3 regions of the Prochlorococcus marinus str. MIT 9313 genome follow, and region 3 is predicted to be linked to each of the others. Evidence: predicted binding sites of a transcription regulator. Region 3 holds the regulator's gene; each other region holds the start of a gene.
What was found. The regulator NtcA, encoded in region 3, controls nitrogen genes in cyanobacteria. The targets are predictions, from matches to a motif close to GTANCNNNNGNTAC.
Positions count from the first base shown of each region.

Region 1: urtA (urea ABC transporter substrate-binding protein) is a predicted target of NtcA. The motif match lies at 1,041-1,054, and genes of this name have one in related genera.
Region 2: AKG35_RS01510 (Fe2+-dependent dioxygenase) is a predicted target of NtcA. The motif match lies at 1,119-1,132, and genes of this name have one in related genera.

Region 1 covers NC_005071.1:2,356,494-2,358,763, forward strand. Annotated here, with positions in the region: gene urtA (urea ABC transporter substrate-binding protein) at 1-960, opposite strand, end outside; gene ureG (urease accessory protein UreG) at 1,078-1,686, opposite strand; gene AKG35_RS11895 (urease accessory protein UreF) at 1,686-2,270, opposite strand, start outside.
Region 2 covers NC_005071.1:324,661-326,930, forward strand. Annotated here, with positions in the region: gene AKG35_RS01505 (hypothetical protein) at 53-301, opposite strand; gene AKG35_RS01510 (Fe2+-dependent dioxygenase) at 398-1,063, opposite strand; gene AKG35_RS01515 (Fe(3+) ABC transporter substrate-binding protein) at 1,213-2,241, shown strand.
Region 3 covers NC_005071.1:1,938,838-1,941,107, reverse strand. Annotated here, with positions in the region: gene AKG35_RS09815 (DUF3084 domain-containing protein) at 1-763, opposite strand, end outside; gene ntcA (global nitrogen regulator NtcA) at 829-1,563, opposite strand; gene rph (ribonuclease PH) at 1,638-2,270, opposite strand, start outside.

The DNA of each region.
Region 1 (2,270 bases), 420 kb from region 3:
GTCATTGCCATATTTGGCCTTGAAGTCAGATGCAAACTTCTTCGAAGCAGGCGTATCAATCGACATCATGTAATTCCAAGCCCCATAGTGTCCCTCAAGGAACTCAGGCCCGATCGTGCTGATCTCTTCTTCCGCGATGGAATAGCTCATCACGTAGTAGCCATTTTCAGGAGTAAGTCCGGCATCCTGAATCTGCTTAAAGAAAGCAACGTTCTGGTCACCATTGAGGGTGTTGATGATCACACCACCATCAGGTAATGCCTTCTTGATCTTGGCAATGATCGGCGCCACTTCAGTGTTGCCGAGGGGCAAATAATCCTCTCCAACCACTTTGCCACCTAGAGCTTTGACCTGCTCCTTAGTGATGGTATTGGAGGTGCGAGGGAAAACGTAATCAGAACCTACAAGGAAGAAGGGCTTGCCAGCAGCGGGCGACTTCTCGAACATGAACTTGGTTGCAGGCTCCGACTGCTGATTCGGAGTCGCACCTGTGTAGAAGATGTTATTGGAACACTCCTGGCCTTCGTACTGAATCGGGTAATAGAGGAATGCATTCTTCGATTCGTAAACCGGCAGCATCGCCTTACGGCTTGCGGAAGTCCAACCACCAAAGACAACAGGAACACTATCTTGATCGATCAACTTCTTGGACTTCTCAGCGAAGGTTGGCCAATCAGAAGCGCCATCTTCAACGATGTAGTCGATCTTGTATTTCTTGCCATCAACTTCAACACCACCGGCAGCGTTGATCTCTTCAATCGCCATTTTCTCTGTGTCCACAAGGGTGGACTCCGAGATGGCCATGGTGCCACTTAAGGAATGGAGGATACCAACCGTGACCGTGTCGTCGAAATCGGTATTAGCGGTTTTATCACTACCACCACCGCAAGCCGTAATGCTGACACCAACGGCGGTTGCGGCGAAGCCAGCCACAAGGCGCTTGGAGAATGAAACGTTCATTGAAACCGTAGATAGGCAGAATATGGAGCACGCCTATTCGGGCGGCCTGGGGAACGTAAAGATCAGCCAGGCATGATTCTGTAGTGAATGATACAAAGCCCTTTGCGCTGATCATTGCTAAGGGCGATTTGGTAGCTGTTGCAACAAAAAGTGCAGCACGCTCTCCAAGCCATCGCCGCTCCGCAAGTTGGTGAAACACCAAGGGCGCTCTCCCCGCATCCGCGTCGTATCGCGCTTCATCACTTCCAAATCGGCCCCGACATGGACAGCGAGATCAATCTTGTTGATCACCAATAAATCCGAGCGTGTAATCCCAGGGCCACCCTTGCGAGGGATCTTGTCGCCAGCCGCCACATCAATCACATAGATGCAAAGGTCCACCAATTCTGGACTGAAGCTGGCGGCAAGATTATCGCCACCACTCTCAACAAGCACAACATCAAGATCTGGAAAATTTCGCTCCAGATCTTCTACGGCCGCGCGATTAATCGAACAATCCTCACGAATAGCAGTATGAGGACAACCGCCTGTTTCTACTCCGCGAATACGCTCTGGCTCAAGAGCTCCAACACGCGTCAAGAACTCTGCATCTTCCTGGGTATAGATGTCGTTGGTGACAACTGCCAATTGCAACTGATCTCGTAGACGGCGACACATTGCCTCCACTAGTGCTGTCTTACCGGAACCCACCGGGCCAGCCACACCTAAACGCAGTTTGCTACTCATCAGCTCCGGAATAATCGGGAATACAGCTCAGCATGGGAGAGCTGTGCAATAGCAGAACCCACTCCTCCGCACCAAAGCTGCTTTGGATCCACATCAAGCAAGCTACGGGCCTGCATTTCAATCAGCGGCTGAAGCTGACGCTGCAACCGTTGTGCCTCAGTTGGCCCAAGCGGAACAAGACGCACGGCCGCACTGAGCTGATTAGCCACCCAGCCAAACAAGTAACCCTGCACAACCTCCAAAGGCGTTATCTCCCAAGACAAACCAGCCCAAGCCCACGCCACTGGCCAACCAAAATCCACTCCTCCATCAGGGAGAGGATAACCCAGGTCAGCTAATAACTGCAAAAGAGAGCGACCCATCTGCTGTTGCTGCGCTCTTACTTCAGCCGCATCTCGCAGTGCAATCAACCATTGAGCCCAATCGCGCACGTCAGTGCCATGGTCAACTTTGCCCTGCTCAGCACTCACCTGCCATTGGCTGAGGGAATGACGCAGCGGGCGCAAAGCAGCAGCTTCGATCATGACCTGCCCGCGACTGAGCTCCGCCTCCAACCAACTTGCCAAAGTTGCTCGATCCTGAAG
Region 2 (2,270 bases), 800 kb from region 3:
CTTGATTGTCTTCGTTTAGAGCGGTGTTTTTGAAAACTATTTCAGAATAGGTTCACCAGCAGTTTTCTCCTTCGCCGATCGGGACGCAAATATTAGATTTCTTTGCTTTTTTGGCAGCTTTCTTCGCATCTTCATCAGGTTTGCTTTCAGCATCGATGTCTTGATCAGTGGTCCACTCTTTCAGTCCACCCATATCACCTTCACCGCCTTCGCCAGCGTGACTGAGATTTGGCTGAAGTGCGTTTGCCGCCAGCAGTGCAGAAGCTGCAAGAAATATTGCTACAGGAGACTTTTTACTCATGCTTTGCAGATAAGTGAATCTACATACATTTTGGCTCCTCCACGCCACCATTGTTTGGCGATTCGTTACTTGGCTTGGTATCAAATGACTCTGGCTTCAGCTGCCGAGGCGCCTGAGCAGGTTGGTGTAGGCCTGAAAGATCAAGTCCAGTTCTGGTGAACGGCCATGCTCGGCAAGAAGGGCGCGGGCACCAGCATTGAGGCCAAACAGAATAGTGCGGTCTTCATTGCTGCTGATGTAGCTCTGGATCCAGCCAACACAAACCAGCCGTTCACCAGCAGTGACTGTTTCCACGGCATGCAGGCTTGTGCTGGGATAAATGATCACCTGGCCAGCTGGCAGCTTCACTTGTTTGCTGTCTTGCAAGGTTTGAATGCACAGAGCCCCCCCCTCGTAACTTTCTGGCTCGTTTAGAAACAGCGTGAAGGAGAGGTCGCTACGCCCTGAGCTCATGTAGGCATTGTCGACATGCATTCCATAGCCCTGGCCAATGCCGGACCGACTGAACATCACCCCGTGGATGTGCCTTGGCAAGGCAAAGCTCTTCACAAGCGGATCCGATTCGAGCTGCTTAATCACCAGCTGGCTGTTTTCTTTGGCGGTTTTTGAGTTGCGATCCAGCTGGAGGTTGTTCTTGACTTCGGCTGCTTGATAGCCCGCTGTTTTACGTCCGTCCTGCCATGAGGTTTCGTCAGCCAAGAGAGTTGCACGCAATTGGCTCACAGTTGCCTCATCAAGCAATGGATGGGTCAGGGGCTCCATAGAGATTGCTGAGGAAATTCCATCATCAGAGCGTTGAGCCTCTTGGGTCGTGAGCGCATCATTTGTTACAGCAGCTGGTATGGAATGCGCAAGGAGGCTTTGAGTGCTCTCAATAGGGTGAGGCTTGCAACGTTAATGGTTTGTTGGCAATGGGTTTGAAGGCGCGTCTTACGTATTCAGGCTTGGCGGCCGTTCTCGCCCTTGGCACTGGATTCAGCCAAAACGGTGTTGCGAATGCTCGAGAAGTACGTGTTTATTCAGGTCGGCACTACAACACTGATCGTCAAATTTATAAGAAATTTTCCGAGCAAACAGGGATCAAGGTTCGGCTGATCGAATCTTCTGGGATTTCATTGTTAGAGCGTCTTAAACGAGAGGGGGCAAACTCTCAGGCCGATGTGATCATCCTTGTTGATGCTGCACGGATTAGTAATGCAGCAAAAGAGGGTCTTTTGCAACCTTCGCGCTCAGCAAAATTGGATAGCGAAGTCCCCAGTGCCTATCGCGATCCGCGAGGTCGTTGGTATGGCCTGACCCGTCGCGTGCGGGTGATTGTTGCCAATCCATCGAAGGTGAACGTCGGCAGTATTCGCACTTATGCCGATTTGGCTAGTCCCTCACTTCAAGGGAAGGTGTGTCTACGCAAGCGCAACAACGTCTACAACCAATCGTTAGTCGCTGATCAGCTTGTGTTGCGCGGTGAGGCGGCAACCAAGAGTTGGTTACAGGGAATGATCTCTAACGTTTCCCAGCCTTACTTTGGAGGAGATGTCTCCCTGGCTCGTGCTGTGTCACAAGGCATCTGCGGCGTTGGCATCGTTAATCACTACTATGTTGCGCGGATGCGTGCTGGTGTGAGCGGATCGAAAGACAAGGCTCTTGCTAATAAGCTCACGGTAATCACACCTGATCCCGCTCACGTCAATGTCAGTGCTGGTGGGTTGGCTAGGTATGCAAAGAATAAGAAGGAGGCGATTGAGTTGCTTGAATTTCTTGCTTCACCCGATGGCAGTCAAGGCATGGCTGGCCCCACCTATGAACATCCGTTGAATGGCTATGGCACGTCGTTAGAACTCAAAAAGTTCGGCACTTTCCGCCCCGATCGGGTCACGATTAGCCAGCTCGGAGCGAATAATTCCAAGGCGATTCAGTTGATGGCTCAATCAGGTTGGAAATAGGGTTTTAGGCTTGTGGGTTCAGGGCTAGA
Region 3 (2,270 bases):
TGTCGGTGCGTGGCACGAGCAGGATCTGTCGATTGGCTTCTTCACCGGGACGTACGCGTCGAAAAGCCTCCAGGTTTGCTTCCTGAAGTAGGCGGTCGATGACGGCTTTCGCCTGGCTGGGGTTATCGAGCCGCAGGGTGGCTGCAGCAAGTTGCTGCCCACTGCTCAGCACAACATCCCCTCGACGTAAGGCAATGAGGTTGGTCTCGAGCTGCTTCAGTTCTTTTTCAGCCGCGCTAATCCTGCTGCGAACATTGGCTAGTTCAACTTCCGTTCGGCGGATGTCGGCATCTTTTTTGGAAATGTCGCGACTGAGACGAGCTCGTTCCGCCTCGAGCTGTTGTCTTTGTTTTTGTAGTGGTGCGAGTTCGTTGCGAAGGGCGGTAGCTCGCTTTTTGGCTTGCTTCAGTTCATTCTGAACCTGATTGCTGTCCGACCTGGCCTGCTTGAGATCCAGCTCGGCATTGAACTGGGCCGACCGACTTGAATTGAGGGCATCACGGCTTTGTTGGAGTTTGGCCTGAAGGTCATCCAGTTCAAAAAGTCCTACTCGCAGTTGTCGACTGACCAGCAGCATCAGTCCTAGGGACAGGGCGCTAATTAGGCTGCCAGTGAGAACGGTGATGAAGACGGCTGTCCTTCGCGGTCTGAGATTGAACAGGCTCAGCCTTGCTTTGCCTACACGGCTGCCAAGTCGATCGCCAAGGGTGGAGAGCACACCACCGAGGACGAGTAGGGAGAGGATCAGCAGCCAGCCGGTCACGACAATGGGCGGGTGGGATCAGGAATAGTGTCAACCCGTTTCACCATCCTGGACTGGGACGGGGATCAGTTGAATTTTTTAGCAAGGGCAATCGGATCAAGAACGGTGATTTTCTTGCGATCGATTTGCACTAGACCTGAATTGCGCAGGTCTCCCAACAGGCGAGTAATGGTGACGCGAGTGGAGCCGATTGCTTCAGCGATGGACTGATGTGAGAGGCGCAGGTCAATGGTGATTCCTTGTTCCCCTGGAACCCCGAAATCCCGGCAGAGGACTAGCAGGAAACTCACAAGCCTTGATGACATGTCGCGGTGAGTGAGGGTCTCGATCATGGTCTCGGTTTGCAAGATCCGACTTGAGAGACCCTGCAGCAGAAGTAACCCCACGCTGGTGTCGTTTTCGATCGCTTGGCGAACTGAGGTGGCTGGCGCTGTGATCATTTCGACTCGGGTGAAGGCTACGGAGTGATAAAAACGGTCCGAGCGATGGCCTGTGAGTAGAGAGAGCACTCCAAATAGGCTGTTTTCACGCAGCAATGCCACGGTGATCTCTTCACCAGATTCATAGACCCGAGATAGCCGAACCGCGCCGCGTCGAATGAGATAAACCTTTTCGGCAGGATCGCCAGGAAAGAAGATGGTTTTGGAACGCTCCACCATTTCGTTGCTGGCGCCATCCAGTTCACGGATGACTTCCAGCAGGGTTTTCTGGGGTGGAGCAGGCGAGTTGGCCATACTTCCTGACCCTTGAACATAGGGTTGCTGGGCGTAACGGCTGAAGCCGCGGATGACGCCGGCCATGGCTGCGCAGCAAACGGCAGAAATATGAAGTTAGGGAGTGGACCTCCACTACCATGTAGCAATGGTGACGGTTTTTAGTCTTCTTGCATTAATGCCGAGCGTTGGAAGGCTTGTAGATGTTGCAGGCCGGGTTCTGCCAGATTCAGCAAGTCGTTGAGTTGATTCCGGCTGAATGGAGCCCCTTCAGCGGTGCCCTGCAGCTCCAATAGGTGCCCATTGGAGCCCATTACCACGTTTAGATCCACATCAGCCCTGGAGTCTTCGCTGTAGTCGAGGTCGAGAAGGGGATAACTCTCCACTAAACCAACGGATACTGCAGCAACTTGCTCGATGACGGGTTGATGCGTGAGCAGCCCTTGTTCCAGCAAGCGATCGCAGCCTCGTTTTAAGGCAATCCAAGCGCCGGTGATGGAGGCTGTACGTGTGCCGGCATCGGCCTGAATGACGTCACAATCAATTCGCAGGGTGGTTTCCCCAAGAGCGGCCATGTCGATCACGGCGCGCAGGCTGCGGCCAATGAGGCGTTGAATTTCTTGAGTGCGTCCGGAAAGCTTGAGCAGTTCACGGTTCTGTCTTTGCGGGGTAGACCCAGGCAGAAGGCGGTACTCGGCGCTGAGCCAGCCTTTGCCTTGGCCTTTGCGCCAGCGGGGTACACCTTCTTCAACGCAAACACTGCAGAGCACTGAGGTGCGACCAGTGCGGATGAT